4 regions of the Sporacetigenium sp. TC11 genome follow, and region 3 is predicted to be linked to each of the others. Evidence: riboswitches for the same ligand, from Rfam matches in the RefSeq annotation. Region 3 holds a riboswitch; each other region holds the start of a gene.
The links. A riboswitch is a leader RNA that binds a small molecule or an ion and turns the genes downstream of it on or off. The one in region 3 is predicted to bind lysine.
Positions count from the first base shown of each region.

Region 1: it holds a riboswitch for lysine, as region 3 does, so the genes downstream of both, ACUSRV_RS12150 (acyl-CoA dehydrogenase) here and dapG (aspartate kinase) in region 3, are expected to answer to the same signal.
Region 2: it holds a riboswitch for lysine, as region 3 does, so the genes downstream of both, ACUSRV_RS05650 (aspartate-semialdehyde dehydrogenase) here and dapG (aspartate kinase) in region 3, are expected to answer to the same signal.
Region 4: it holds a riboswitch for lysine, as region 3 does, so the genes downstream of both, lysA (diaminopimelate decarboxylase) here and dapG (aspartate kinase) in region 3, are expected to answer to the same signal.

Region 1 covers NZ_JBYVNY010000008.1:78,805-87,184, reverse strand. The annotation lists gene glyA (serine hydroxymethyltransferase) at 1-100, shown strand, start outside; gene ACUSRV_RS12180 (cupin domain-containing protein) at 209-754, shown strand; gene ACUSRV_RS12175 (LEM-3-like GIY-YIG domain-containing protein) at 813-1,514, shown strand; gene ACUSRV_RS12170 (hypothetical protein) at 1,622-1,765, shown strand; gene ACUSRV_RS12165 (SagB/ThcOx family dehydrogenase) at 1,970-2,752, shown strand; gene ACUSRV_RS12160 (GNAT family N-acetyltransferase) at 2,773-3,672, shown strand; gene ACUSRV_RS12155 (hypothetical protein) at 3,793-4,476, shown strand; lysine riboswitch at 4,606-4,784, shown strand; lysine riboswitch at 4,983-5,161, shown strand; gene ACUSRV_RS12150 (acyl-CoA dehydrogenase) at 5,288-6,427, shown strand; gene ACUSRV_RS12145 (electron transfer flavoprotein subunit beta) at 6,444-7,226, shown strand; gene ACUSRV_RS12140 (electron transfer flavoprotein subunit alpha/FixB family protein) at 7,245-8,273, shown strand; gene kal (3-aminobutyryl-CoA ammonia lyase) at 8,295-8,380, shown strand, end outside.
Region 2 covers NZ_JBYVNY010000002.1:539,980-548,359, reverse strand. The annotation lists gene ACUSRV_RS05690 (methylcobamide:CoM methyltransferase MtbA) at 1-800, shown strand, start outside; gene ACUSRV_RS05685 (CobW family GTP-binding protein) at 846-1,754, shown strand; gene ACUSRV_RS05680 (CPBP family intramembrane glutamic endopeptidase) at 1,963-2,676, shown strand; gene ACUSRV_RS05675 (4Fe-4S binding protein) at 2,698-3,450, shown strand; gene ACUSRV_RS05670 (DUF438 domain-containing protein) at 3,661-4,407, shown strand; gene ACUSRV_RS05665 (DUF1328 domain-containing protein) at 4,587-4,748, shown strand; gene ACUSRV_RS05660 (MarR family winged helix-turn-helix transcriptional regulator) at 4,932-5,381, shown strand; gene ACUSRV_RS05655 (flavodoxin family protein) at 5,393-5,956, shown strand; lysine riboswitch at 6,066-6,217, shown strand; gene ACUSRV_RS05650 (aspartate-semialdehyde dehydrogenase) at 6,346-7,344, shown strand; gene dapA (4-hydroxy-tetrahydrodipicolinate synthase) at 7,359-8,240, shown strand; gene dapB (4-hydroxy-tetrahydrodipicolinate reductase) at 8,266-8,380, shown strand, end outside.
Region 3 covers NZ_JBYVNY010000001.1:423,435-431,814, reverse strand. The annotation lists gene ACUSRV_RS02115 (YIEGIA family protein) at 1-488, shown strand, start outside; gene ACUSRV_RS02110 (capping complex subunit for YIEGIA) at 488-685, shown strand; gene ACUSRV_RS02105 (DUF512 domain-containing protein) at 798-2,126, shown strand; gene der (ribosome biogenesis GTPase Der) at 2,136-3,464, shown strand; gene plsY (glycerol-3-phosphate 1-O-acyltransferase PlsY) at 3,491-4,108, shown strand; gene ACUSRV_RS02090 (NAD(P)H-dependent glycerol-3-phosphate dehydrogenase) at 4,131-5,153, shown strand; lysine riboswitch at 5,210-5,389, shown strand; gene dapG (aspartate kinase) at 5,497-6,708, shown strand; gene spoIVA (stage IV sporulation protein A) at 6,882-8,354, shown strand.
Region 4 covers NZ_JBYVNY010000002.1:343,253-351,632, forward strand. The annotation lists gene panC (pantoate--beta-alanine ligase) at 1-676, shown strand, start outside; gene ACUSRV_RS04640 (response regulator transcription factor) at 771-1,430, shown strand; gene ACUSRV_RS04645 (sensor histidine kinase) at 1,420-2,844, shown strand; lysine riboswitch at 2,902-3,076, shown strand; gene lysA (diaminopimelate decarboxylase) at 3,217-4,539, shown strand; gene ACUSRV_RS04655 (hypothetical protein) at 4,584-4,814, opposite strand; gene ACUSRV_RS04660 (AAA family ATPase) at 4,998-6,035, shown strand; gene ACUSRV_RS04665 (DUF3226 domain-containing protein) at 6,037-6,813, shown strand; gene ACUSRV_RS04670 (4Fe-4S binding protein) at 6,949-8,380, shown strand, end outside.

The DNA.
Region 1 (8,380 bases), on a different contig from region 3:
AAATCCACAAGATATAGAAAACTTAGATTCTTGTAAAGTTGAAGCAAGAGAACTTATCTCAAAGTTCCCATTATATCCTAAAGGATATTTTGAAGACTAATATATAAAATACTTAAATTAGTAGAGGATATATCTTAATACATGAGGTATATCCTTTTTATATTATGATATAATAAAAAGAAATTACGAAGGATTAAAGGAGATATTAATGAGCGATTTAAATATAGGAGAAAAAATAGCACAAGTTAGAAAAAATAAAAACTTAAATGTTAGAGAGTTATCAGAATTAGCTAATATTACTCCATCACTACTTAGTCAAATAGAAAGAGGTCTTGCTAATCCATCTGTAAACTCATTAAAATCAATTGCAAATGCATTAAATACACCTTTATTTACATTTTTCACTTCAGAAGTTATAAAAGAAGATTTAATAGTAAGAGGAGATAAAAGAAGCAAAGTTATATTACCAGGAAGTGATAATGTTATTTATGAAATGCTAACCCCTGGAAATAATGATAATTTAGAGTTTGCAATAATGAATTTATCGCCAAATACATCTTCATGTAATGATTTTATTTTCCACAATGGATATGAAATATCGTATGTATTAGAAGGCGAAGTAAATTTATACTTTGATAACGAAAAATTCACTTTATACAAGGGAGATAGTATAAAAATACCTGCAGGAATAAATCATCGTTGGGAAAATAATTCTGAAAGTAATTCAAAACTAATTTTTGCAGTTATTTTATAGTATAAAAAGGAAAATGCATATACTGTAATATGAATAATACGCAGTAGGGGGATTATGTATGTTTTCTCAATTAGTTATTGAAAAGCTAGGATATTATGTGTATGGATTAAAAGACCCAAGAAATAATAAGTTTTTTTATATTGGTAAAGGGATTAGAAATAGGGCCTTTTCTCATATAGAAGAAGCATTTAGAGGAAGAGGAAAGAAAATCGACAAGATAAGTACCATTCAAAATATAATAAGTGATGGTTATGAATTAGAACCTATAATTATAAGACATGGTCTAGATGAGGAAACGGCTTTTGAGATTGAATCAGCGCTAATAGACTGTTTTGGATTGGAGAATTTAGCTAATATTAAAGCAGGCCACAAATCAAATGATAGAGGTTTAATGAGTGCAACTGATATAAAATCAAAATACGATGCAGAAAAACTTATAGTAGATGATACTAAGATATTGTTAGTATGCATAAATGGAAGTTATAAAAAAGATATGTCAGAAGAAGAATTATATAAAATAACAAGGGGAAATTGGAAGTGTTCAATAGATAGAGTTAAACAATGTAGCTATGTATTTGGAGTATATCGTGGACTTGTAAAAACGGTATATGTTCCTGAAAGATGGCATAATATTCAAGATAAAAAATGCATGAAAAGATATTTTGAAGGATATGTGCCTGAAAACTCAAAGGACTTTATAAACAAAGATGTATCTAAGTATATTCCGAAAAATCAATGGAGTTTTAAATATATAAATTAAAAAAAGTTCATATTGGCCTCTTATTCAAATATAGGTAAAGTTATACAGAATAAGTTTAATTTATTAATATAATAATATATTTGAAGTCTAAATTAGGAGGTCACAAAATGATAAAAAAACTAACAGCACTAGGATTAATTACAATGAGCTTAGTTTTTGCTGGGTGCGATAGAAGAGGCAATGATGATGTAAACCCAGATCCTGAAGAAAACAATACAACTAGCCGTATAGAAAAGAAAATAGAAAAATAGATTAAAAGGAGTTGCTTTATAAAAAAAAGTAACTCCTTTTAAATTTTTATAGGATTTATTATTTACATTTTTAATATACTTTTCTTAGCTACATAAACTAATAAATAAAAAATTATATATAATATAATAAAGTGAATAGAAGGAATTAGAGTATTGATATAGAAACCTGTCCATTGGGATATATATTATCAAGGGGGATACAATATGGACTCTTTTAGAGATAATCGAAGTTTTATGAAAAGTGGATTTGATATTCCTGAACGTGAATTCGTTTCAGATCAAGAACGTGGTTTGCCAGCACCACCTGTTGATAAAGCAATTGATAGCAATTTTAAAATTATTGAACTTCCAGCTGTAGATAAGAATATTATTAAACAAAGTGACTTATACTCTTGCCTTAATAACCGTAGAAGTAGACGGAATTATACTGATATGCCAATTACATTAGAAGAGTTATCGTTTTTGTTATGGTCGACTCAAGGTGTGCAAAGAGTTATACCTGCATATAAAAAGACAGGTCATATAACATTGCGTCCGGTTCCTTCTGCAGGGGGCAGACATACATATGAGACATATCTTGCAGTTAATAATGTAGAAGGATTAGAAAAAGGTATTTATATTTATTTGCCATTAGAACATAAACTTGCATTTTGTCATTCTGAAGATAATTTGCCACATAAACTTACATATGCTTACGGTGGTGAAAATTATCAAGATGAAGCTATATGGTTGGGAAAAGCACCTGTTGTATTCTTATGGTCGTGCATTCCATATCGTGGAGAATGGAGATATCATTGTGAAGCCCACCGATTAATGCTTTTAGATATTGGCCATGTATGTCAAAATTTATATTTAGCATGTGAGGGCATTGGATTTGGCACTTGTGCAATTGCAGGGTATGTCCAAGAAGCTTTTGACGATCTTCTTCGTATAAATGGAGAAAATGAATACGTTGTTTATATTTCTGCTGTGGGCAAATTAAAATAATAATATAAGGAGATATTTTCATGAAGAATATACAAAGGCCTTGGATAAAACTTAAAGAGTTTATTGACCATGAGGATTACGAGTTGATAAATAAACTTCAAGAGGAATGTATAAATAAAGATCAAACAGCCCTAAAACTTGAACTCGATTATAAACTGGCAGTTTCTTCTGAAAGTAAAAATACAAGCATTGGAAATTTAAATGAATTTATGTATTTTGACGGAGAGTCTCTTATTGGATATATTGGAACGTGTAGATTTGGAGGACCTATAGAAGCAAATGGTATGGTACATCCTGAATACAGGGGCCAAGGTGTGTTTAAGACATTAAGTGATTTAGTTATTGAAGATTGGAAGAAAAGAAATTCCGGGTGTATGCTTCTACTAAGTGATAGAAAGTCAAATTCTGGGCAGAAATTTATAAAAGAAATTGGAGCACAGTACAGACACTCAGAATATGAAATGTATCTTAAAAAAGATAACTTAGAACTACTTCAAAGTAAATTTGGTGAAATCACCTTTAGAAAAGCAACAAATGCAGATGCGATTGAGATTGCTAGACAAAATACAATTTATTTTAATGGCGAATTTGATGCTGAACAAGATATAATATTACCTGAAGAGGAAGAAAAGAGAGGAATGACTATATATCTGGCAGAAATAGACCAAAATATTGTTGGAAAGGTTCATATTCAATTGCATTCTGGAATCGGTGGAATTTATGGATTAGGTGTATTATCTGAGTATCGTGGGAAGGGATATGGAAGATCAATTTTAATGATGGCTATAGAAAAATTAAAAGAGGCCGATGCAAGTGAAATTATGCTTCAAGTGGCTGCTGAAAACTCTAATGCTCTCAATTTATATAAGTCCTGTGGCTTCATAGAAACATCGACAATGGATTATTATGAAATTAGATAATGAGTTGATTATTTATTGTGTAATTAATGTATGTAAATAAGCTAATAAGTTTAAAATAAAACTTATTAGCTTTTATTGTTTAATTCTGTTACACTTAAATGATATGAATAAAAGAAAGAGGTGTTTGTCATAAATAATTATAAGACAAAAGAAAATAAGTATGAAACTCAAGGTTCAGTTACCCTTATTACAATACTTAATAAAAAGAATGCTGAGTTTGTGGCTAAAATAGATACTGAAGATCTAGAAAAAGTTCAAGCTATAGGAGATTGGTTTGCTGAATGGCACAAAGATTTTAATAGCTACTTAGTTCAAAACTTAACTGTAAATAAAGCAAATAAGAAAATGAAAGGTACTAAGAGAAACCTTCAATCTGTAATATTAGACACGAAAGCTCCAATCAAGCATATAAATGGAGACACATTAGACAACAGAAAATCTAACTTAGAAATTGTAAATCCAAAAGAAAAAAATGAATATGAAGTTATAGACGATGAAACTATAGCAGTAATATTAAAAGATAAATACGGTAAGCCTCAAGCAAAAGCTTTAATATCATCTGAAGACTTAGATGAATTAGTAAACGACAATTATACATGGGTTTATCATAAGGGTTATAGACAAGCTCAAGTTATAGCTCATACTCCAAATGGTAAAATTCGCATGGAAGATGTTATAATGAAGCCAGGTGAAGAAGAAAGAGTTCATCATATAAACCTAAATCCATTGGATAACAGAAAAAAGAATTTAGAAAATAAAATAATTGAAAATGAAAATTCAGAAAGTGAAAATGAAGTTGAATAATTAAAAATATTTTCTGAAAATTTCGATTAAAAATTCAAAAATACAATTGACAATATATGGATTAAAATATATAATGAAAACAAGAAATAGTATGAAAGTTATAAACAAGATTAAAAAAGTAAAAATTTTAACATAAATAGAGGTGCAGGGGGAAGGGTAGCTTTTAGATGTTAAGGATAAGAACATCCGATACTGAAAGTGAATGGTTTCTTTGCCGAAAGAATATATTTGTTCTTGAGTATGTTCTTGGGTATAGAGCAGAAGTGCCCTATAACTGCCATAGATTGTTATGGAGAGCTATTTATGTAGTGAAAAGAAAAATTTTCATTGCATAAATAGCTTTTTTTATGCATATATATTTGTATAAGTACGAGCTAATTAATTTTTAATCGATTTCCAAAAATTTACATAAAAAGCCAAAAATGGGATTGACAATAATTAGTCAAAGATATACAATCAAATCAAGAATATTATAAACATTATAAATAAAGGCAAAATTAAAAATTGGCATAAATAGAGGTGCAAGGAAAAGGGTAACTTTTAGATGTTAAGGATAAGAACGTCCGATACTAAAAGCGAATGGTTTCTTTGCCGAAAGAATATATTTGTTCTTAAGTATGTTCTTGGGTATAGAGCAGAAATGCCCTATAACTGCCATAAGATATTATGGAGAGCTATTTATGTAGTGAAAAGAAGGATTTTCATTACATTTATAGCTTTTTTCTATTGTAGAAAAAAGCACTGAAAATCTTTCAGTGCCTTTTATTTATAAACATTAATAATAGAAGACAATAAAAAAGGGGGAATAACAATGGAATTTTGTTTTTCAAAAGAGCATAATATGCTCCAAAAAATGTATAAGGAATTTGCAGATAAAGAGGTAAAGCCTTTTGCCCATGAGGTAGATGAAAAGGAAGAATTTCCTATAAAAACTGTTAAAAAATTAGCAAAGTATGGCTTTATGGGAATACCTTTTCCTAAGGAATATGGAGGTCAAGGTGCAGATAATTTAGCTTATGCTATGGCGGTAGAAGAATTATCTAAGGTTTGTGGAACTACTGGGGTAATAGTTTCTGCTCATACTTCATTATGTGCAGCACCTATTTATGAATTTGGAACAGAGGCTCAAAAACAAAAATATTTAACTCCGCTAGCAAAGGGAGAAAAATTAGGGGCATTTGGATTAACTGAACCTAATGCAGGAACTGATGCTGCTGGTCAACAAACTATAGCAGTTTTAGATGGAGATGAATACATAATAAATGGTTCTAAGATATTTATAACTAATGCAGGATATGCAGATACTTACATAGTTATGGCAATGACAGATAAAAGTAAAGGGACAAAGGGTATATCAGCATTCATAGTTGAAAAAGGAACTGAAGGATTTAGCATAGGAAAACAAGAGCACAAACTTGGAATAAAGGGTTCTGCAACTTGTGAACTTATATTTGAAAACTGTAGAATTCCAAAAGAAAACTTACTTGGAAAAGAAGGTAAGGGATTTGGTATTGCTATGAAAACACTAGACGGTGGACGTATAGGAATAGCAGCTCAAGCATTAGGTATAGCTCAAGGAGCAATAGATGAAACTGTTTCTTATGTAAAAGAAAGAAGACAATTTGGAAAACCTATATCATATTTCCAAAATACGCAATTCCAGGTTGCAGATATGAGTACAAAAACTGAAGCAGCAAGAATGCTTGTTTACAAGGCTGCTAAGACTAAAGACCTAGGGGTAACTTTCTCTAAAGAAGCTGCAATGGCAAAATTATATGCTTCAGAAACAGCAATGGAAGTTACAACAAAGGCAGTACAGTTACATGGTGGATACGGATATACAAGAGAATATCCAGTAGAGAGAATGATGAGAGATGCAAAGATAACAGAAATATATGAAGGAACTTCAGAAGTTCAAAGAATGGTTATAGCGGCTAACGTACTTAAATAAACAGGGGGGATTAAACATGAATATAGTTGTTTGTATAAAACAAGTACCAGATACTACAGAAGTTAGACTTGATCCTAAAACAGGAACATTAATAAGAGATGGGATACCAAGTATTATAAATCCAGATGATAAGAGTGGACTTGAAGCAGCTCTAAGATTAAAAGATGAAATTGGAGCAAATATTACAGTAATTACAATGGGGCCACCACAAGCTGAAGAAGCATTAAGAGAAGCATTTGCAATGGGTGTAGATAGAGCAATACTTTTAACTGATAGAGCATTTGCAGGTGCAGATACATGGGCTACATCAAGTACAATAGCAGGAGCACTTAAAAAATTAGATTACGATTTAATAATAGCTGGAAGACAGGCAATAGATGGAGATACAGCACAAGTTGGACCTCAAATAGCAGAACATTTACAAATACCTCATGTAAGTTATGTTGAGGATTTAGATATATATGAAAAAGATATTATATTAAAAAGAGTATTTGAAGATGGATATCACAAAATAAAGGTTAAAACTCCATGTCTTATAACTACATTAAAGGAAATGAATGAACCTAGATACATGAGTGTAGGGGGCATATTTGATGCTTATAGAGAAAAGCAAGTAGAGATATGGACTGTAAATGATATAGAAGTTGACATGGCAAATATGGGTCTTAAAGGTTCTCCTACTAAAGTTAAAAAATCATTTACTAAGGGAGCAAAGAGTGCTGGAAAAGTATTTGAAGTAGATGCAAAAGAGGGAGCAAAAATAATAGTTGAAAAACTAAAGGAAAAATACATTATATAACTTAGGGGGGATCTTAATATGAGTATTTCAGAATATAAAGGTGTTTGGGTTTTCGTAGAGCAAAGAGGTAAAAAAGTTCAAAATGTATCAATAGAACTTTTAGGAAAAGGAAGAGAGATAGCAGATAAATTAAATTCAAAACTTACAGCAGTAATATTAGGCCATGACATAAAAGATAAAGCAAAAGATCTTATATCATACGGAGCAGATGATGTAGTTGTAGTAGATGATAAGGCACTTGATATATATATGACAGAGCCTTATACGAAAGCACTTACAATTCTTATAAATGATAAAAAGCCTGAAGCTATGTTAATAGGAGCAACTGCAATAGGAAGAGACTTAGCTCCTAGAGTTTCTGCTAGAGTACATACAGGACTTACAGCAGACTGTACTTCACTTGATATAGATGAAGAAAACAATAATTTACTTATGACAAGACCAGCATTTGGTGGAAACATAATGGCTACAATAGTTTGCCCAGATTACAGACCACAAATGACTACAGTAAGACCAGGGGTAATGCAAAAGCTTGCTAAAGATGAAAGTAGAGAAGGTAATATTGAAGAATACATAATAGAATTTACAAAAGAAGATATGAATGTTGAAATACTTGAAGTTGTAAAAGAAGAAAAGCAAAAGGTTAATATTGAAGAAGCTAATATATTAGTTTCTGGAGGTAGAGGAGTTGGAACTAAAGAAAACTTCGAAGCTCTTGAAGAACTTGCACAAAACCTTGGGGGAATAGTATCTGCTTCTCGTGCTATGGTAGATGCAGGAGTTATAGATAGCGCAAGACAAGTAGGTCAAACAGGTAAAACAGTAAGACCGGATCTTTACATAGCTTGTGGTATTTCCGGGGCAATACAGCACGTAGCTGGAATGGAAGAATCTGAATTTATAATAGCTATAAATAAAAATCTATCTGCACCAATATTTGAAGTAGCTGATGTTGGAATAGTAGGAGATGTAAATAAAGTAATACCAGCTCTTATAGAAGAATTAAAATTAGCAAAAGAAAGTGAAGAAGTGGCTGCAACTGTTTAAAAAATAGAGGGGGGTATTAATATGAAAGCAGTTATACGAATGAGAATGAGTATGCATGATGCACACTATGGTGGAAATTTAGTTGATGGAGCTAAGATGCTTAACTT
Region 2 (8,380 bases), on a different contig from region 3:
TTTGTATGACTGTAGAAGCTGAGGCTATGGGAGCAGGAGTTTATATGGGTACTAAAACTACTGAACCTAGGGTTACAGAATATCCAATTGAAACTGTAGAAGATTGGAACAAATTAAAATATATAGATATAAATAAAGGAAGATCTAAGGTTGTTTTAGATTCAATAAAAATATTAAAAGAAAACAACAATGATGTTCCTATAATAGCAAACTTAACTGGCCCAATAAGTTTAGCATCATCACTAATGGAACCTATGATTTTTTATAAACAATTAAGAAAGAAAAATGAAGAATCTCATGAATTTATGAAATTCGTAACAGAAAATCTTATAGTATTTGGAAAAGCACAATTAGATGCAGGAGCTGATGTTCTTACTATTTCAGATCCAAGTGGAACAGGTGAAATACTAGGTTCAAAATCATTTAGAGAATTTGCTACTCCATATTTAAATATGATTATTGATAGCTTAAAGGACCATGCACCTGGTGGTACTATAATACACATATGTGGAAAGTTAAAAACAATATACGATGATTTAAATGCTTTAAATAGTGATGCAATTAGTTTTGATTCAATAACTAGTGCTAGACAAGTAGTTGAAAATGTTCATAATAAGGTTATTATGGGAAATGTAAGTACCTTTGCACTAGAAAATAATAAAGAAAATATAAAGTCCATATCAAATTCTTGCTTAGACAGTGGGGTAGATATATTATCTCCTGCTTGTGGAATAGGACCAAGAACTAAATTAGAAAATATAAAAATTTTAGTTGATTGTGCTAAGAATTATAAAAAATAGATGTATTAATAAGTATATAACTCAATATTAAGCGAGGTGACATAAGTGATAAAAGTAGACATAATTTCAGGGTTTTTAGGTTCAGGAAAAACAACATTAATAAGAAAACTATTAAAGTCATACAGTGATGAAAAGGTAATTATAATAGAAAATGAGTTTGGAGAAATAGGAATAGATGGAGAAATTATAAAAGGTGATGGATATGAAGTAATAGAACTTCAAAATGGATGTATATGTTGCAGTATAAAATTGAGTTTTACAGATACCATTTCTAATATAATTGAAGATTTAAATCCAGAACGTATTATAATTGAGCCAACTGGAATAGGTATGTTAAGTGAGATAATAGAAATAATGAATAAGCCTTATTTAAAAGAAAAATGTATTGTCACTTCTTTAGTTACTGTTGTAGACAGTATTAATTATTTTGACTATCTAGATAGTTTTGGGTATTTCTTTGAAGATCAAATCGTAAATGCTGCAACATTAATATTAAGTAAGACTCAACATGTCGATGATAAAAATACAAATGATATAATAAATTCTTTAAGAGAATTAAACCCTAAGGCCTATATAATAAGTGAAGACTGGAATAACTTATCTTCAAATCAAATACTGAAATTGCTTCAAGGAGATATACTTGTTGATTTAGAAGATATTTGTTATACAAAAGATATTTTTAAAACACCAAAAAACATAAGTAGTATATCTATAAAGACATCTAAAACATACACTAAGGAAGAAATAGAAAATGTACTAGACTCTCTTAGTAAAGGAAACGATGGGAAAATACTAAGAGCTAAAGGTTTCCTAAAAAGCAATGACGGCAACTTAGAATTTAATTATACAAATGGTTATTACACTATAAATAAAAGTACAATCCAAGATTGCGGGAAACTTTGTATTATAGGTAGTAATTTAAATAAAGATAATATAAAAATTATTTTTAAATAGTTTATATAAATACCGTACTGAGAAAGTACGGTATTTTAATTTCCAACTGATAAATTTGAGCAACGGACCTGTTTTTCAAGGTCGTTGGCGACATGAGCGAAGCGAATTTTTTGTTTTGTAACATATTTTATTTTGGTATAATATATAAGATTATAAGTATATTTTGAATATAAGTAAAATAATTTTTAAAATTGAAAGGATTATAATTATGACAAAATCAAATTTGTTATTTAATAAAAATGATATTGATTTAAGCTTAGGGAAAAAACAAACTTCTTGGTTAATAATAACATATCTTTTATTTCCTCAGATTTTGTATTTAGTATATTTTATAATTATTGATGTAGTATTAGGTATGAACATCCCAGATGTTCTTTCTTACGGAATAGATACGGTAGTTACACTTATTACAATGTCTATTATGTTATTTATATTGAGAAAACATATGCCAAAACTACTAGAAGGATTTAAGGACATAAAAATATATACATTGGCCTTAAAGCTATATTTAGTAATAATGGTATTCAATATTATAATGGGGTTATTTATTACTGAACAAGGAGCCAATCAAGAAGCCATTAATAATATGATACAAGATTCTCCGTATACTCAATTTATTGCAGTAGTAATATTTGCTCCTATTATGGAAGAGATTATATTTAGATTTGTTATATTTAGAAGTGTATTTCATAAAAATAGAATACTAGCTTATGTGGTATCATCATTAATATTTGGAAGCGTACATTTAATAATGAGTGTTTTTCAAGGTTCATTATCTCAAGATATAGTATTGCTTCCAGTATATACTATGTTAGGGGCAGTTTTTGCATTTGCTTATGATTATACTGGTAAGTTATCAGCTCCAATAGTAGCGCATATGTTAAATAACCTTGTAGCATTTTTACCTATGATATTATTATAAAAATAAATTGGGGAGATTTATATGAAAAATTATAGAAAAATGTGTTTGTTTATTATGTTTTTGACACTGATAGTTACACTTAATTACTTTTCACCTTATTTGATAATAGATGGTTTAGTAAATAATGTTTTAGGGGGAGCTTTTTTCCTTTGGATGTTTATGCTTGTTAGTTCCTTGTTTATGGGAAGGGCATTTTGTTCTTATGTATGTCCATATGGAGGGCTACAAATGATAATAGATTTCTGTGAAAAAAAGCCACTAAAAGAAGTTTATTGGCTTAAAAAAACCAAACATGTAATTGGGATAGTGTGGTTAGGTACAATAGTAATTATATTTGCTAAAAATATAGGCAACTTTAATATAGATTTACTTTATTTAACAGAAAAGTTTATTTCAGTAGATAATGTACAAAAGTTTATAGGATATTTGGTAATTGTAGTATTACTTTCAATACTTCCTATATTTTTAGGAAAAAGAGCAACATGTAGATATATTTGTCCTATGTCTATTTTAAATATATTAGGGACTAAGATAAAAAACAAAATAAATCTAACCTCATTAAACATGTATTCACACAAAGATAATTGTATAGGATGTAAAAAATGTAACAAGGTATGTCCTATGAGTTTAGATGTATCAACGATGGTTAAAACAGATAATATGGAAAACATTGAATGTATATTATGCGGAGAATGTGTTAAAACTTGCAACTCCAAGGCTATAACTAGGGAATATAACAAAAGAAGTTGTCATAAAGTAATAAGTGATATTTAATGGTATTTTGTCTAGTATTTTATTATGTAACGTAGGATACGCCTTTTATTTTTTGATTTTATTATAATTTGATTATAGATAAGGTCACAACATTAATACAAATAAATTTACACAGTTTGATTTCAGTCACAGAATTAAAAGCAAATTATTTGTATAATAAAATTATCAAATTTAAATAAATTTAAAATATAAAAATAAGGGGTGTTTTATATGAAAAAAATAGATAAATTAGCAGCAATATTAAAAAAATTAAACATTGAAGGTGCAACTGAAGAAAACAGAAAAATAGCACTTGAATTAGTAGCTGACATAAATCCACTAGAATTATCAATGGCTGAGCAAAAGCTAATTGAAGAAGGCATGAAACCTGAAGATTTAAGACATTTATGTGATATACACATGGAAGTATTAAAAGATGAACTTGAAAAACTTAGAGCTCAAGTTGAAGAAGGTCACGTTCTTCATACATTAATAATTGAACATGATGAAATACTAAAATTCCTATCAGAACTTGATGAAGCAAATATACACATTCAAAAAATGGATTCATACAAAGAAGATCCTATATTTAATAGATTAGGAGAATTAGCAGAAAACTTACTAGGTGCAGAGCCACATCACAAAAGAGAAGAAGATGTATTGTTTATAGCAATGGAAAATAGACAAATAACAGGACCAACTAGAATAATGAGAATGGAACATGATGATTTAAGAGAAAGAAAACATACAATAAAAGAATTGGCAGAAAAAGTTTCAGAAATGGACTTTGCTGAGTTTAAAGAAAAATTAGATGAAGCAGCTAAGTATATAGTATTCCACTTAAGAGATCATATATTTAAAGAAAACTATATACTTTATCCAACAGCTATGGAATCTATAACTGAAAAAGAAGCATGGGAAAAAATGAAAGACGATTGTGATAAAGTTGGATACTGCACATTCACTCCAAATAAATAGATAAATATTTGGTCTGTCTCAAAATGATTTTTAAGATCATTTAAGAGGCAGGCTTTTTGTGTGTCTAAATTCAAAATATTATTATAAAATTTTAGACTAAAAATATTATTTATAGTTAAAAATAAATACAAATATACCATTAAGAAGTTAACAAATCATCAAATAAAGGAGTGATTTTAATGCTTAAATGGGCTTTGATTTTTTTAGTAATCTCAGTAATAGCTGGATTATTCGGCTTTGGTAAAATATCAAATGTATCAGGTAATATTTCAAAATTTATATTCTTTATAATTATAGCTATAGTTGTTTTATTAGTTATTTTCGGACGTAGTTTATTTTAGTTGTTTTATAATTTGATATATGAAGTTATGAAAAGTACTTATGAGTATAAAAATTCATAAGTACTTTTATTTTTTGTAGATTTATAATCTTGCAGATTCATTTGTTATATTTAGAAGATAAAATGAATTTGACTAAGATGGTACTATATAGTACTATATAATAAGTTAGAAAGGGTGATAATATTGACTGAAGGTAGATTAGGTGGGTTATTAATAAGTAAAATAAACTTCTTGTCTGGAAGATTGTTCACCAGGTTATTAAAATCTAAAAAAGTAAAAGAGATAAATAATGCTCAGGGCAAAATATTATTTGTATTAAATAAAAAAGGACAGATAGCTATAAATGATTTAGGAAATGAGTTATCACTAGGAAAATCAACTCTTACAAGTATGTTAGATAGGTTAGAAGAGGGTGGATATATAAATAAAGAAATAAGTACTGAGGATAAAAGAAAGACATTGATTTCTCTTAATAAGAAGTCTGACGATATAGTTTCTGAATATGAAGAAGTAGTAAAAACTATGGGAAATATATATTACAAAGGATTTACTAATGAAGAGATAGTTAAATTTGAATCTTATTTAAAGAGAGTATATTCAAACTTAGAATATTTTAATAAAGACATGAAGTAGGGGGAATATATATGGCAAATGTAGTGGCTTTTGTAGGAAGCCCGAGAAAAAATGGAAATATAGATACATTAGTTCAAGAAGTAATAAATGGGTCTGCTAAAAATAATGTAAAAAGTAAAATTTATTATTTAAATGATATGAATATAAAAGGGTGTCAGGGATGTCTTTATTGTAGAAAACACAATAGTTGTATTATCAAAGATGATATGACTGAAGTTTATGAAGATGTAAAAAATGCGGATTATATTATAATAGGTTCACCTGTATATATCTGCCAAGTATCAGCGCAAACAAAGTTATTATTAGATAGATTTTACCCTTTAACAGAAATAGATAAAGTAAGTCATACTCCAAGGTTTGGAAAGAAAAAGCTTATAATGGTATATTCACAAGCAGCTCCATTTTCTTTTATATTTGGAAATTATTTTAGATATACAGCTAAGCACTTAAAAGGTATGGGACTTGAAATACATAAGACTATTATATCTACTAAGGCATTTGAAAAAGATTCTACTAGACATAATGATAAATTACTTAGAAAAGCTTATAATATAGGGGAAAATATAGAAGACTAAAATTATAAAATAATAAATTAATATTATTTTGAGAAATATTATTGACTATTACTGTAATACTTGTTAAGATTGCTATTAATAATAGAAAAACAAGTTAATAATATAAACAATATGATATAGAGGCCGCGGGAGTAAAGAGTACTGTATAGGAAAGGTGCAACCGCCGAAATGCATAAATTTTATGTGTTGGGACTATGTTTAATAAGCATAGTACTGTTTTTAGATTACCGCCCAGTTTTCTAAACGCGCGCTATATCATGTTGGGGCAAAAGGGATTTGCTTTGTATAAAATTGTATTTTTTTATATAAAACAGTCATGAGAACCTTTTGCTCATGGCTGTTTTTTAATATCAAAAAGTAATTTTAAAAAATTTGTTGAGGTGATTGGTATGAAAAAAGTAAATGTAGCAATAGTAGGTGCCACTGGTATGGTAGGAAGAACATTTTTAAAAGTTCTAGAAGAAAGAGATTTTCCTATAGAAAATTTATATTTACTTGCATCAAAAAAATCCGCTGGGGAAACTGTTCAATTTAAGGGTAAGGACTACATAATTGAAGAACTAAATGAAAATTCATTTGATAAGGGGATCGACATTGCTCTATTTTCAGCAGGGGGAGATATTAGTAAAAAATATGCACCTATTGCTAGAGAAAAAGGAGTTATTGCTGTAGACAATAGTAGTGCTTGGAGAATGGATAAGGATATTCCTCTAGTAGTTCCTGAGGTTAACCCAGAGGAAGTAAAAAACCACAATGGAATAATAGCTAATCCTAACTGCTCAACTATTCAAGCAGTAGTTCCACTAAAGGCTTTGCATGATAGATTTAAAATCAAAAGAATAGTGTATTCAACATATCAAGCAGTTGCTGGATCTGGAGTTAAAGGTATTACAGATCTACAAGAAGGGGTAAAAGGAAATGAAAATAAACTGTATCCTCATCCGATAGCTTATAACTGTATACCTCATATAGATGTATTCATGGACAATGGCTATACTAAAGAAGAAATGAAAATGATAGAAGAAACTAAAAAAATATTAAACGATTACGATCTTAAAGTAACAGCTACAACAGTAAGGGTTCCAGTATTTTATGGACATAGTGAATCTATAAATGTAGAGTTTGAAAAAGAATTTGAAATTGAAGAAGTATTCAACATTTTAAGAAATACTGAAGGAGTAGTAGTAGTTGATAATCTAGATAAAAATGAGTATCCACTAGCATTGAATGTTGAAGGAAAAGATGAGGTATATGTTGGAAGAATTAGAAGAGATTTTAGTTTAGATAATGGTATTAATATGTGGGTAGTTGCTGACAACATAAGAAAAGGTGCTGCAACTAATACAGTTCAAATAGCTGAGCTTTTATTAAAATATAATTTAGTATAGAAGGGATGATTTTTATGTTATTTAAAGGATCTGGGGTTGCTTTAGTTACTCCTTTTAAGGATGGTAAGGTAAATTTTGAAAAGCTTGGAGAAGTTGTAGAATATCATATAGAAAACAATACAGATGCTTTAATCGTTTGTGGCACTACTGGAGAAGCATCTACAATGAGTGACGAAGAACAACTTCAAGTAATAAAATATGTAGTTGAAAAAACTAATAAAAGAATTCCTGTAATAGCAGGAACAGGTTCAAATAATACTGCTCATTCAATACACTTAAGTCAAAAAGCGGAAGAATATGGAGTTGATGGTCTTTTAGTAATAACACCATATTATAACAAGTCCACTCAAAGGGGCGTAATAGCTCACTTTGAAGCTATTGCAAGCTCAGTAAATATACCTATAATAGCTTATAATGTACCAGGTAGAACAGGAGTTAATATACAACCATCAACTCTTGTTGAACTAGCTAAGATAAAAAATATAATAGCAATAAAAGAAGCTAGTGGAGATATAGCACAAGTTGCTGAAATGGGAAGATTAGTTCCAGAAGGTTTTGCAATATACTCAGGAAATGACGATATGATTTTACCTCTTTTATCTTTAGGTGGAGTTGGAGTGATTTCAGTAGTTGCAAATATATGCCCTAAAGATACACATGATTTAGTCTCTAAGTATTTTGAAGGTGATATTGAAGGTTCTAGAAAGTTACAACTTGATATGAAACCTTTAATAGATGCTTTATTTATAGAAGTAAACCCTATTCCAGTTAAAACAGCTATGAATTTATTAGAATTTGAAATGGGTGAGCTTAGACTTCCTCTTGTTGAAATGAGTGAATGTAACTTAGAGGTTCTAAAAAAAGAATTAATTAATTATGGATTTAAACTAGTATAAATTATTGTATAGTTAGGAGAAACATATGATTAAAGTTATCGTTAATGGTTCCCTTGGAAAAATGGGAAAAGTCTTAACAGACTCAATAAATGAAGACAAAGATTTTGAATTACTTGCAGGAGTATCTAAGTTTCAAGCTG
Region 3 (8,380 bases):
TTGCATTAGCTCTTATATTAAAAAAAGTGACTCAACGACAAAGTTTAGGAGATATAGCAGATGTAGTTCCCGCTAAAATAAATTTTGATGGTCCACTAATAAAGGTAGATGACGTAGTAATAAGTAATATAGGACTTGAATCTTCAAAACAAAGATTTTTAGAAGAAGGATTAGCTATTAGAATAATACCTAAAGATGGAGATTATGTAAAGGCAGGAATCATAAATAATCCAGGACAAAGGCAGGCTATAGCCCACACTGCATATATAAGAATGGGAGTTTTTAGAGATGCTGATGAACCAGACTTTACGCCATTAATAAGAAGAGACCCAAATGATCAAAGTATGGTAATGCCATTTGTTCCTCTAAAAAAAGATATGGATAAACTTATAGAAGCAGTTAAAAGCGCTCCTGTTCTTGAAACTGCGAAAGGTAAAAATATTGCACTGAAAAAATACAATACAAATAAGAAAGGAAGTGCTTCTTAATGGGTATAAATATAGGTATAACAGAAGCTGTACTGGCCATAATAACTATGGATAAGAATATGAAAAGTGCAGCATACCCAGTATTTTATGCAGAAAATCAAGAAGAATTACAAAATAGAGCTTTAATAATATCAAAAACTATGGGCGGAATGGTTCATGATGCTTTAAATGGAACTCTTATGATAGTTAAGCACTAATTTAAAAGGTACCTTTAAGGTACCTTTTAGTATATAAATGCCTACTCATTGACGATTTATGTCAAAACGTGGTATTATAACTTGATACATTAAAATAGGTGTGGTGAGATAAATGGAAGTTAATGTAAAAAGTATTAATAATGTAATAAGTAAGGTTTATAATAATAGTATTGCAGAGGAAATTGGAATAGAAGTTGGAGATGTACTTATAAGTATAAATGGTCAAAGAATTCAAGATATTATAGAATATAAATTCTTAATAAGCGATGAATACTTAGAAGTTGAAATACAAAAAATCAATAGAGAAATATACATATATGAAATAGAAAAAGACTATGACGAAGATTTAGGTATAGAATTTTCGAATCCTATAATAGATAAAGCAAAGAGTTGTAGAAATAAATGTATGTTTTGTTTTATAGACCAACTACCTAAAGGAATGAGAGACACTCTTTACTTTAAGGATGACGATTCAAGACTTTCTTTCTTACAAGGAAATTTTATAACTTTGACGAATATGACTGATGAAGATATAAACAACATAATAAAGTATAGAATAAGCCCTATAAACATATCAGTTCATACTACAAACCCAGAACTTAGAGTTAAAATGTTGAGTAATAAAAATGCAGGAAAATTATATGATACAATGAAAAAACTATATGATGCCAATATAGAAATGAATTGTCAAATAGTTTTATGCCCTGGAGTAAACGACAAAGATGAATTAAATAGAACACTAGAGGATTTATCACATTTTTATCCTTACGTTAATAGTGCCGCAGTAGTTCCAGTGGGACTTACAAAACATAGAGAAGGACTATTTGAACTGGATATATTTAATAAAAAATCTTCAAAAGAACTTATAAATCAAATCAGAGAAATTCAATCTATGTATTTAAACAAGTTAGGAACTAGATTCGTATTTTTATCCGACGAGTTTTATATAATAGGTGATGAAAAGCTGTTAGATTATGATGAGTATGAAGGATTTATTCAATTGGAAAACGGAGTAGGACTTATGTGCAAGTTTGAGTCTGAAGTTCATGAGTATATAAAAAATTTACCAAAGAATAAATTAAAAAGCAACAAAAAAGTTTCCATAGCAACAGGATCTTCATCTTATGAATTTATGAAGAAAATAGCAAGTTATATAATGAATAATATAAGTGGACTAGACATAGTAGTATATAAAATAGACAATGTATTTTTTGGAGAAACAATAACTGTTTCAGGTCTAATAACAGCAAGTGACATTGTAAGTCAACTTAAAGATAAAGACTTAGGAGAAAATTTATTTATACCAAGAAGTATGTTAAAAGCTGATGAAGAAGTATTTTTAGATGATATAACTTTAGAAGGATTATCAAAAAAACTAAACATAGACGTAGTGCCTTGTAAAGTTGAAGCAAAAGATTTTATAGATAAACTTTTGAAATAAAAAAGGAGAATGAAAATGAGTAGACCTATAGTAGCGGTAGTTGGAAGACCAAATGTTGGGAAATCCACACTATTTAATAAATTAGCAGGAAAGAGGATATCAATAGTAGAAGATACTCCTGGAGTAACAAGAGATAGAATATTTGCAGAAGGTGAATGGCTTAATAAATATTATACTTTAATAGATACAGGTGGGATAGAACCTGAAAGTGAAGATATTATATTATCTCAAATGAGAAATCAAGCTATGTTGGCTATGGAAATGGCCCATGTAATACTATTTGTAGTTGACGGAAAAACAGGTATTACACCAGATGATAAAGAAGTAGCTCAAATACTAAGAAAAACTAATAGACCTGTAATATTAGTTGTAAACAAAATCGATAATCAAAAATTTAATGATAATGTGTACGATTTCTATGAGTTGGGATTTGGTAATGTAGTTCCTATATCAAGTGTTAATGGATTGGGAATAGGAGATTTATTAGATGAAGTTGTAGAAAACTTCCCAAGAGGATTAGAGACAGAGTATGACGAAGATGTAGTAAATGTATCTATAGTTGGTAAGCCTAATGCAGGTAAATCTTCTATATTAAACAATATATTAGGAGAAGAAAGAGTTATAGTTAGTCCTATAGCAGGTACTACGAGAGATGCAATAGATACTTACTTTGAACAAGGAGATCGTAAGTATTTACTAATAGATACAGCAGGACTTAGAAAAAAGAGTAAAATACATGAAAATATAGAAAAATACAGTGCTATAAGATCAATATCTGCTGTAGATAGAGCAGATATAGTTTTAATAGTTATAGATGCTACTGAAGGAGTTACAGAACAAGATACAAAGGTTGCAGGTCTAGCTCATGATGAAGGGAAAGGCTGTATATTTGTTGTAAACAAGTGGGACTTAATAGAAAAAAATGATAAAACTATGAGTTTATATACTAAAACTATAAAAGAGAAATTCCCATTTATGATGTATGCACCAGTAATATTCGTATCAGCTAAAACTAATCAAAGAATGGCTAAAATATTAGATACTGTAAACTTTGTATCAGAAGAACAAAATAAGAGAATTTCAACTTCAGTATTAAATGACGTTATAGGTGAAGCGGTACTTCTTAATCAACCACCTTCAGATAAAGGTAAGAGACTTAAGATATACTATGCTACTCAAACGGGAGTAAAACCACCTAGATTTACTTTATTTATAAATGATACACAATTAACTCACTTCTCTTATCAAAGATATTTAGAAAATAAAATAAGAGAGAATTTTGGATTTGAAGGAACATCTATACAATTTTCATACAAGGAAAAAGACAAGAAGAGATAGAATAATAACTTATAGGGGGGAATACAGTGATAACTTATATTATTATTGCCTTAATATCTTATTTTCTAGGCAACATATCTACTTCTTATATAGTAGGCAGAAAAGTTGCTAATGTAGACATAAGAACACAAGGTTCTGGAAATGCTGGAGCTACAAATGTTTTAAGAACACTTGGGAAAAAAGCTGCTGCTATAGCCTTTATTGGAGATATACTAAAGGGAAGTATAGCAGTGGTTATAGGACGCTATTTAGCAGGTAGGTATGGACTACAGCCTTTAGATGGAGCTTATGTAGGTGCTGTATTTGTTGTTCTAGGACATAACTGGCCAGCACTTCTTGGATTTAGAGGTGGAAAGGGAGTTGCAACATCTCTTGGTACTATGCTTGCAATATATCCTATTTATGCTTTAATTTGTTTAGCTATAAGTATTTTGATTATGTATAGATCAAAATACGTGTCATTAGGTTCAATACTAGGGATTACATGTTTTCCTGTAGCGATGGTTATTATAGGAAACAATAAAGCTGCTATAGTTGGATTTATACTTACAGCAATTGCTTTATACACCCATAGAGAAAATATAAAAAGACTTAAAAATGGTACAGAAAGAAAATTAGGGGAAAAGAAAAATATTTCTAAATAAATTATTTAGGTAGGTGTTAATAATGGAAAAAATGTGTGTATTGGGTTCTGGAAGTTGGGGGACTGCCCTTGCACTTGTTCTAGGTAAAAAAGGATATAATGTATCTCTTTGGACTTTAAGTGAAGAACAATGTGATAAAATAAATACAACTAGAGAAAATATAGATTATCTTCCAGGTGTTGTAATACCTAGTAATATAAATGTTACTACTGATATAAAAGAGGCTATAAAAGATAGTGTATTAGTAGTTCTTGCTGTGCCATCTCAAGCTGTAAGATCTGTATGCCAAAACATAAAAGGAATAATAAATGACAATCAAGTTTTGGTTGATGTAGCTAAGGGACTTGAAAAAGGAACAGGGCTTAGAATGTCTGAAGTTGTTAAAGAAGAACTTCCAAATAATAAATATGTTGTATTATCAGGACCTTCACATGCAGAAGAAGTTGGAAAAGACATACCTACTACAGTAGTTGCAGCATCACATAACATAAAAGATGCAGAACTTGTACAAGATGCATTTATGACTCCAAAATTTAGAGTTTATACAAATCCTGATGTCATTGGAGTAGAACTTGGTGGAGCATTAAAAAACATAATAGCATTTGGAGCAGGTGTATGTGATGGATTAGGATATGGTGACAATACAAAAGCTGCTCTTATGACTAGAGGAATAAGAGAAGTAGCTAGGCTAGGTGTAGCTATGGGAGCTGAGCCTAATACATTTTCTGGATTGTCTGGTATAGGTGATTTAATAGTTACATGTACTAGTATGCATAGTAGAAATAGAAGAGCTGGAATTCTTATAGGACAAGGAAAGAGTTTGGAAGAAACTTTGGCGACAGTAAAAATGGTAGTAGAAGGTATAACTGCTACTGAGGTAGCTTATGATGTATCTAAGAAGCTTAATATAGATATGCCTATAACTAATGCAATATATTCTGTACTTCATGACGGAGTAAATGCAAATGAAGCTGTTATAGGACTTATGATGAGAAATAAAACACATGAAATGGAAGAAATAGTTAATGATAGACTAGGCTTTTAATAGCCTAGTTTTTATGTTATAATAATTTTTAAATAAAAATTTAATAATAAATAAGAGAATAAGATAGAGGTCGCGTTTTCAAATAGTACTACTGTGGAGCTAAGCACGATGATATAGTGGGAAAGGTGCCAACGCCGAAATGTATAAATGATGCTTTAAGTTTATATGTTGGGGTTGTATATAATATATACAAAACTGTCACGAATATATAATATTTGTGGGGAGCTGTCTTAAGTTTTTAGATACTTATTTTTGTTTTGAATTAGTATTTCTAGAGCTTAAAGATAGTTATTTTTATCTTTAAGCTCTTTTTTATTTATAAGACATCGAGGAGGATATATAAATGAATATAATAGTGCAAAAATTTGGTGGAACATCAGTACAATCTCAGGAAAGAATGAATATGGTAAGTGATATAATACAAAATTATAAAAATGATGGATACGATGTAGTTATAGTTGTATCAGCAATGGGAAGAAAAGGTGATCCATATGCAACTGATACTTTAGTTGGATTATGCCAAAACGTGAATGAAGATTTACCAAAAAGAGAATTAGATATGATAATGCATTGCGGAGAAGTTATATCTGGATCTATATTTGTTAACTTATTAAACAGCAAAGGAATAGATGCAGTATTTTTAACAGGAGGACAAGCTGGAATAATAACAAATGGAGTATATGGAGATAGCAGAATAATAGACATAAGACCAGATAGAATATATAAAGAACTTTCAGAAGGGAAAGTCGTTGTAGTTGCAGGATTTCAAGGTATAACAGAAGATGGAGAAATTACTACTTTAGGCAGAGGCGGAAGCGATACCTCTGCTGTAGCTGTAGGGAAAGCCCTAAATTGTGATGTTGTTGAGATTTATACCGATGTAGACGGTATAATGACTGCTGATCCAAGAATACAACCTTCAGCTAAAGTGTTAAAACATATAAATTACGATGAGGTATTTCAAATGGCAGATAAGGGTGCAAAGGTTATACACCCTAGAGCTGTTGATATAGCAAAAAGTGGAAATATAACTATAAAAGTAAAAAACACTATGAACTTAGAACATGAAGGTACAGTAATAAGCGGCATAAGACCTAAGTTTGAAAATTTTGTAACATATGAAGAAAGTAGCTTAGTAACTTCAATAGCTCACCAAACTGGATTTACACAAGTCATAATAAGAAAATATAAAGAAGAAGATTTTATAAGTATATTAAATGAAATGGAAAAAAATAATGTAACTATAGATATGATAAATTTCTTCATAAAAGAAAAGGCATTTATAATAGATGCTACAAATACGAAAATAGTAAATAACATATTAGAAAAATATAATATAGAGTATGAAATAACACAAAAATGTTCAAAGGTTACTATAATAGGAAGTAAAATATCTGATGTTCCAGGGGTTATGGCAAGAATTGTAATGGTATTATCTAATAATAATATAGAACTCCTTCAAACATCGGATTCTGAGATGACAATATCTTGTTTAGTAAAAGAATCTGATATGATAAAATCTGTTAATTATCTACATGATACATTTGAACTATAAATATATTTTATAGTATGGTGTATTTAATGTTACAGGCTTGCATATATATTATTATGTATTATTTGGGGGAGAAATAATTTGTACTTATTTTAAGCTTTATCATATAAAGTTGTAATAATAACATTTCCCCCTAAATATAATTTAATAAGAAATTATATGCAGGAGGGATAAGGATGAACAACATATATGAAGATATAGCTAGAAGAACCCAGGGCGATATATACATAGGTGTAGTTGGACCTGTAAGAACAGGGAAATCTACTTTTATCAGAAAGTTTATGGAAACTTTGGTTCTTCCAAATATGGATAACGAGTACAAAAAAGAAAGAGCTTTAGACGAAATACCACAAAGTGGTTCAGGAAAGACTATAATGACTGTTGAACCTAAGTTTGTTCCAGCTGATGGTGCAGAAATAAAAATAAGAGACAATGTATCTATGAAGGTTAGAATGATTGACTGTGTAGGATACATAGTTGATGGAGCATTAGGTCACGAAGAAGATGGAAGACAAAGACTAGTTTCAACTCCATGGTCTAGTGAAGCTATGCCATTTGAAAAGGCAGCTGAAATAGGAACTAAAAAAGTTATAAGAGACCATTCAACAATAGGAATTGTTATTATAACTGATGGGACTGTAACGGGAATAGAAAGAAGAAACTACGTATATCCAGAAGAAAGAGTAATAAGCGAATTAAAGTCTCTAAATAAGCCATTTGCTATAGTATTAAATACTTTATATCCAGAAAGAGAAGAAACATTAGAGTTAAAGAGAGGTCTAGAAGAAAAATATGCAATGCCAGTTCTTCCGCTAAACATAGTTGATATGAGCGAATCAGATATAGAAAAGGTTATGGAAACTGTATTATTTGACTTTCCAGTAAGAGAAATAAATATAAACTTACCTAAGTGGGTAGAAGGATTAGAAAAAAATCACTGGGTTAAAAATAATATAATATTCTCATTAAAAGAAAGTATATCTACTATAGATAAAATAAGAGATGTCGATTCTATAGTAAGAAGTTTTATTGATTTAGATTTCTTAGATAAAACTTATTTAGATAATGTAGAATTAGGAGAAGGTATAGTTAATATAAAACTAGAAACAAAACAAGATCTATTCTACAATATACTAGAAGAAAAAAGTGGATTTAGAATAGATGGAGACTATCAATTATTAAACCTATTATCTAAATTAGCTAAAGTAAAAACTGAGTATGATAAGGTAGAGCAAGCTCTAATAGATGTTAGAACTAAGGGATATGGATTAGTTCCTCCATCATTAGATGAGTTGACACTAGCTGAACCTGAAATAGTAAAACAAGGTAAGCAATATGGAGTTAAGTTAAGAGCAACAGCTCCATCTCTACACTTAATAAGAGCTGATATAGCTACTGAAGTTTCTCCAGTTGTAGGAACAGAAAAACAAGGAGAAGAGCTAGTTAAATACTTATTAGATGGCTTTGAATCAAATCCTAGTGAAATATGGCAATCAAACATGTTTGGCAAGTCATTACATGACTTAGTAAAAGAACAATTACAAAATAAGTTATACATGATGCCAGATGATGTTAGAATAAAAATGCAAAAAACATTACAAAGAATAATAAATGAAGGAAGCGCTAATGTTATAACAATAATATTATAGAATAAAAAAAGATGCCAACCACTATG
Region 4 (8,380 bases), on a different contig from region 3:
CCCAACACAATTTGGACCAAACGAGGACTTTGATAGTTATCCAAGAAATATTGATAGAGACTACGAAATATCAATAAAATCTGGGGCTGATATTGTTTTTGCACCAGAGACAAATGAAATTTATAAAGATAATGATTGTACATATGTTGAAGTAGATGGAGAACTTACTAATAAACTTTGTGGAGCATCTAGACCAGGACACTTTAGAGGTGTTACTACTATAGTTTGTAAATTATTTAATATAATAAAGCCTACTAATGCATATTTTGGACAAAAAGATGCTCAACAAGTGGCTGTAATAGAAAGAATGGTTGAAGATCTATATATTGATGTAAATATTATACCCTGTCCTATAGTTAGAGAAAAAGATGGACTTGCCTTAAGCTCTAGAAATGTGTATTTAAATGATAATGAGAGAAATCAAGCATTAATACTTTCAAAATCATTGTTTAAGGCTAAGGATATGTTTGTAAATGGATGTAGGGATGTAAGTATTTTAAAAGATTTTATAGAAAAAAACATAAAAAGTCAGCCTTTAGCAAATATAGATTATGTAGAAATACTAGATTCTAAGTCATTTAAAAATATAGATTTTATAAATAAGGATACTATAATAGCTGTAGCTGTAAGATTTGAAAAAACTAGATTAATAGACAATATATATTTAAAAGTTTAGTGTATAATAAAGACTGTTGATAATTTTATCAGCAGTCTTTATTTATTCACACAAATTCCATAAATGTTTGATAAAATAAGATAGAGGTGATAATATGAACAAAATTTTGGTAATTGAAGATGATATTGATATACAAGAACTAATAAAAGAATTTTTAGTAAGTCAAGAATATGAAGTAGATGTAGCAAGCGATGGTCTTGAAGGTATAAACATGTTTAACGAGAATGAATATAATTTAGTAATGCTAGATATAATGCTTCCTAATATAGATGGATATTCTCTTTGTAAGATGATTAGAGCCAAATCGGATGTACCTATTATTATGTTAACAGCATTAGACGATGAAAAAGATGAGGTTAAGGGATTTGAGTTAGGGGTTGACGATTATATTACAAAGCCATTTTCATTTAATATACTTATAAGAAGAGTTGAAGCTGTACTTAGAAGATATAACAAAGTAGATAACCTCAATATATTAAAATTTGAAGGAATACATATGGATATTGATGCCTATAAAGTGTATGTAGATGAAAATGAAATAGAGCTTACTACAAAAGAATTTGAGATATTAAAAATGTTACTTGAGAACATAGGAAAGGTTTTAAGTAGAGAGGTTATGTTAGACAAGTTATGGGGATATGAATACTACGGTGATGCAAGGGTTATAGATACACATATTAAAAACATAAGACAGAAAACGGGAATACAATATATAAAAACTGTTAAAGGAATAGGATATAAAATTGATAAGTAATTTAGTATATAAAATAAAAAATAATATAGCTTATAAAATATTTTTTATAACTAGCGCATTATTAGTGTCTATGGCCTTTATAATTTATACAACTATGTATATTGAATTACCTAATTATTATTATAGATATAAAGCAGAGAGTTTAGAAAAAGGGGTCAAGCAATTAGTAGGCAAAGTAGATACTTTAACATTTTTAGAATCAAAAGAGTTATTAGATGAATTTTGTGAAGAATATAATGTGCAACTTACTATTTACGATCTAGATGGAAACATATTGTATATACCTTTTAATGTTATCCAAATAGGAGGTATTTCATCACCGGCAACAACAGATGTATATAAAGAAAATCCAGATGAAAAATATATATATCTAGAAGCTTCACCTGTAAAATTTGAAGATATAGTAACGGTGTTTAAGGTTAATGCAACTTTGCAACCTATTGATGAAGCAGCTACTGTAATTTTAAGATTTGCACCTTATATAGGAGCTATTATTTTGTTAATGTGTATTATAAGTGGATATGTATATTCGAAAATAATATCAAAGCCACTTATACAATTAAATTTTGCAGCACAGAGAATGATTAAACTTGATTTTGATACGAAATGTAAAGTATATTCTCAAGATGAATTAGGCCAGCTTTCAAATAGCCTTAATGAACTTTCATTTAACTTACAAAACACTATGAATGAATTAACACAAGCAAATAAAAAACTAAGAAATGATATAGAAAGAGAAAGAGAGCTAGAAGAACAAAGAAAAATATTTGTAGCCACTATATCCCATGAATTAAAAACACCTATAACCGCTGTAAAAGGGCAACTTGAAGGTATGATACACAACATAGGATCTTATAAAGATAGAGATAGATACTTAAAAAGATCTTTTGATATTATGGAGCATATGGAAAAGTTAGTTTATGAAATGATGGAAATATATAAACTAGAGAACTCAGAATTTAAACCCAATATACAAAATATGAATATATCAAATATGGTATACGATATATCCAAAAGCTTTGAATACTTTTTAATATCTAAAGATCTTACTATAGTAAATAAAATACAAGATAATTTATATATAAAGGGTGACCAACAACTTATTAGAAAAGCAATATCAAATGTAGTTAGTAATGCTGTGAAATACTCAAAAGAGAAAGAAAAGGTAATTATCAGATTGTATGAAAGAGAAAACAAAGTAGTATTAGAAGTTTTAAATACTGGAGCATCTATAGAAGAAGAAAAACTAACTAAGGTTTTTGAACCTTTTTATAGATTAGAGAAGTCAAGAAATAGAAACACAGGAGGAAGCGGGTTAGGTCTTTATATAGTTAAGAAAATATTAGAATTAAATAATGTAAGTTATGAACTAAAAAATGTAGAGCAAGGAGTATTATTTACTATAATATTTTAAAATATATATTTACAAATTTATAATTTGTGTTATAATTAACTTTATTAAAAATAAATACAAAAAGATAGAGGTCGCGTTACCAAATAGTACTATTGTGGAGATAAGCACAGTGAAACGATAGGAAAGGTGTTGACGCCGAAATGTATAAATGATGCTTTAAGTTTATATGTTGGTGTTGTGTAAAATATGTACAACATTGTCACAAAGAGATTTGTGGAGAGCTATCTTAAGTTCGTGAATGCTAATAAGCAATATTTTTGAATTAGTATTTAAGGGCCTAAGGATAGTATGTTCCTTGGGCCTTTTTTATTACGAAGATTAAGATGTTACTGCAGAATCTCCATCTTATCAAAATTTATGGAGGGATTAATTATGATTGAGACAGTGAATGGGACGCTATACTTTGATGGATGTAATACTGTGGAGTTAGCTAAAAAATATAAAACACCGCTATATGTAGTTTCAGATAGTATATTAAGAGAAAAGGGAAGAGAAGTAAGAAATAGTTTTTTAAACAAATACGAAAATGTTAGAGCTGTTTATGCATCAAAAGCATTATTAAATTTAGCTATGTGTAAAATCGTACAAAGAGAAGGTCTAGGCCTAGACGTAGTTTCAGGAGGGGAATTATATATTGCTATAAGTTCTAATTTCCCTATGGAGGATATAATATTCCATGGAAATAATAAGTCAAAAGAAGAACTTATTATGGCGGTTAAGTATGGAGTAGGTAGAATAGTAGTAGATAGCTTAAGTGAGTTAGAGTTATTAGAAGAAATTTGTAAGAATTTAAACAAAGAGGCTAATATATTATTTAGAATTACTCCAGAGGTAAGTGCTAATACTCATAGACATATAAGTACAGGACAAAAAGATTCGAAGTTTGGAATTCCATTACTTCAAATAGATGAGGCTATAAAAATTGCTATATATTCAAATTATATAAATTTTAAAGGTATTCACTTTCATGTAGGATCTCAACTATTTTCAAATGAATCACACTTAAAAGCTTTAAGAGTAGCTATAGGTTGGATAGAACACATAAAAAATGAATATGACTATGAAATAGAGGACTTAAATATAGGTGGAGGATTTGGTATAAAATACGTTGAAGGAGATATAGAAGTTGGTTTAAATGAGTTTTTAGAACCAGTAATGAATGAATTAGAATGTGAATTTGAAAGAAGAAATTTAAAAAGACCGTGTGTAATAATAGAGCCAGGTAGATGGTTTGTAGGAAGCGCTGGAATAACATTATATAATGTAGGAAGTATAAAAAATATAGAAGGCGTTAGAAAATATGTATCAATTGATGGAGGACTAAGCGATAATCCAAGAGTTGCACTCTATGATGCTAAATACTCTGCAATAGTTGCAAATAAGGCTAATACTATAGAAAAAGAAATAGTAACAATAGGTGGAAAATGCTGTGAATCAGGTGATATACTTATAAGAGATATAGAGCTACCTATAGTAGAAAGAAACGATATATTAGCTGTATTAAATACAGGTGCATATAATGACTCAATGGCTAGTAATTACAATAAAGCACTAAGACCTGCTATTGTTCTAGTAAGTGAAGGAAATAGCTATGTTATCAAAAAAAGAGAAAGTTATGAAGATTTAATATCTAAGGATGTTATTCCACAGTGTTTAATAAACCTAGATGAAGTTGCATATAGTGAAATAATTTAAAACCTTATTGTGGATTTTTCCACAATAAGGTTTTTTGTTTTTTATTAACTTGATCTATATACATCTAATCCTACTCCAAGTAAGGACGATAATACAACTAAAGCAAAAAGAGCTATTAGATAGACTCTATCAAAGTCCTTACTAGCAATACTTTTCTCCCCAGCATAGATACAAAATAAGAGTATACTACCTAATACAAATATTATATATGACCCCATACCAAAAGTATTTATAAAAGACTGAATAATGTTAAAAAAAGCGTTAGAATTATTCATAGAATCCCCACCCCACAAAGTAATAATTAGCAATTAAAATATAAATAGTTATATATTTAAAAATATTCAACTATATATAATACTATAGAAAGAATTATATATAGTTGAATATTTTTAAATATTGTAAAAAATCTGAAAATTCAAAAGGCTTGTTATACAATATTTTATGCAGGGGGAAGTAACTTGAGTCATATAAAAAATATAAAAATAGAAAATTTTAGAAAGCTAAAAAGTATAGAGCTAAAAGACACAAAAGATATAAATATACTAATAGGAGAAAACAACAGCGGAAAAACTAGTATACTTGAATCAATAATGTTTTTAGAATATCCAAATGATATAAATAGATTGATTTTATTATATAAAGTAAGAGAAGTATTAAAAAATAACGAAAAATCAAGTTGGTATAAATCATTTATAAACATGTTTAATAAAGAATTTGATAAAAAAAATATATCTTTGAGTGGTGAGGTTGAAAATAAGAAAATACAAATAAGTATAGATGGATATGAAGAATATCTATTTAGATTAGCGGAAGAAGAACTTCCTGTGTCAGTGTTTAGTGGAAAATACAAATTAATTATAAATAATAAGGAATATGAGAAAAAATTTTCAGTAAGAGAAGATGATTACGAAATCTTATACCAAGATAATAATTCGTTTATTCCTATGAAGTATATATCTCCTATAGACCACTATATGCAAAGTAGATATGTTGAGTATATAAGTAAATCTATAAAGCTAGGGAAAAAACAAGATATACTGGAAATGATGAAAATATTTGATAAAAATATAGATGGCTTTGATTTAATAACAGAAAACAATATTACATCTTTATATATTAATCATAAAATAAATGGAATTTTACCTATATCTGCATTTGGTGATGGAATAAAAAAAGCTATAACAATATCATCATCAGTAATAGAAGCTATAGATGGAATCCTACTTATAGATGAAATAGAAACTGCAATACATGCAAGAGCCCTTAAGGATTTCTTTAAATGGCTTATGGAAATATGTAAAAGATACAATACACAGATATTCTTAACTACTCATAGTATAGAAGCTATAGATGCATTAATAGAGGGCGGCATAGATTATATAGCTGATATAGCATGCTATAGATTAGAGAGTGATAATCATGATACTTACGTTAATAGATTTTCAGGGGAGCAATTATATAGTATAAGATCTAATATGGGTTTGGATGTGAGATGATATGAGATATTATTATTTTTTAGTTGAAGGTCCTCATGATGAGGCTGCTATTGGGAAGGTACTTCAAATATTAGGATTAAGACAAATAAAAAATAAAGAAGATACACCTTATATATGGCAAGGATTAATTCCAAATAAATATCCTTTTATTGAGGGTAGATTAGAGAAAATAAGTCCTATTCCAGATTTTTATAAGTCTGAAGATGTATGTGTTGCTATAAAAGCAGCTTTAGGAGAAACGAGAATAATATCAGAACTAAATAACACTATAGCAATAATGCAAAGAGAACAATTAAAGCAATTAAATGGAATATTAGTAGTATGTGATGCAGACAACAAAAGCGCCAATGAAAAGTACAATGATTTCATATTAAATATAACAAAAAGAAAAGAATTAAATTTTGATGAATCTTGCTTTATAAATAGAGAAGGATATTTTAAAGATATAAAAATAAAATGTGATATTTATGTATTTCCTAATAATAAAGACAGTGGAACTCTAGAAGATATATTATTGGAAGGAGCAAAAGTTCAATACGATGATTTATTAGAAAATGCTTTAAACTATATAGAAAATGTTGATAATAAGTACAAAAGTAAACTGTCAGTTTCAAAAAATAAAAAGGCAATTATAGGAAGTATGGCCAGTGTATTAAGTCCTGGAGTTGCAAATCAAGTTTCTATAAAAAATGATAAATGGATAGATCAGAGTAATATATTTAAAAGTGAAAAAATACAAATATTATATAAATTTATTGAGAATTTTATAAAGGATTAATAAAATCCGCATAAATAGATACTTTATAATCTATTTATGCGGATTTTAACTTGCACATTTCTAAAACTCTAAGCATATCATATTTATAAATCTATATATTATAATATTTAGATAAAATAATTTGGGGGGGTTGTTATGGTGTCATTTAACATTAAGACTAATCGTGCATTTACATTTATTAGAAAATGGGCATGGATTTTTACTTTGTTAGTAGCTCTAGGTGGGCTTTACTATCCTAGGTTAGGTATTTTGGTTTTACCTATTATGTTGTCACTCACTATTATGTCTTTTTTCAAGGGTAGATATTGGTGCGGAAATTTTTGTCCACATGGAAGTTTATATGATACTGTTTTATTAAAATACAGTAAAAATAAAAAGATACCTAAATTTTTTAGAAGTAGAATACTAGGAATTTTATTTTTTTCCTGGTTTGGATTTAATATTATAAGAAAATTAATTAAAGTATCTTCAATTTATGGTACAGCACCGTTTTTAGATAAATTAGGGTTTATATTTGTTGCAAGTTATTTAATGGTATTGATTATAGGTGTTCCTTTAAGTGTAATTTTAACACCACGTACATGGTGTCAATTTTGTCCAATGGGGATGCTTCAAACACTATCATATAAACTAGGGAAGTTATTAGGAGTAGCAAAAGTAACTGATAAGAAAATAACTATAAAGTGTAAGGAGATGTGTCATAACTGTGGTAAATGCTCTAGAGTATGTCCAATGCAGTTAACCCCATATTTAGAATTCAATAATAATAATCAATTTGATAATGAAAAATGTATAAGATGTTCAACTTGCATAGTTAATTGTCCAGCAAAAGTACTTTCATTATCAAGTAAAGAAGAATCATGTAGGTTTATAAATGAGACTGATATTACATCTTGTAAAGACAGAAAAAATATAAAAGCTAAGATTATTAATATAAAAGAATTAACTGATAACATCATAGAATATACATTTAAATTTATAAGCCCTAACACGGTAAGTTATAAGGCTGGTCAGTTTATTCTTATAAACATACAGGATAATCCTTATATGAATCGAGCTTATTCAATATCATCATTTAATAAAGATGATTCTGTGTTAAGTATAACAGTAAAAAACATGGCAAATGGATATGGGACTCAACTAATGTACAAAACCTTTAAAATTGGAGATTATGTTGAACTTCAAGGTCCAATGGGAAATGAACTTGTTGTTGACAAAACAGCAGAGAAAATTCTATTACTTGCAACAGGTATAGGAATAACGCCATTTTTACCAATAGTTAAGGATATAATAAAAAATCCTAGAAACATAAAAAATGTTAAACTCGTATATGGTGCAAGTTATGAAAGGGATTTTATATATGACGATGAATTTACTAAAATATCTTGTGATAACAATGTTTTTGAATATATAAAAGTGACTTCACGTGATAAAAACTTTAAAGGGGCACATGGGCGTATTACAGATGTTATTAAGGATATTGACTTAAATGATTATAAAATTTATATATGTGGATCAGAGTCTGTCGTTAAGTCAATAATAGAATTTTTATGTGACTTTGGAGCTA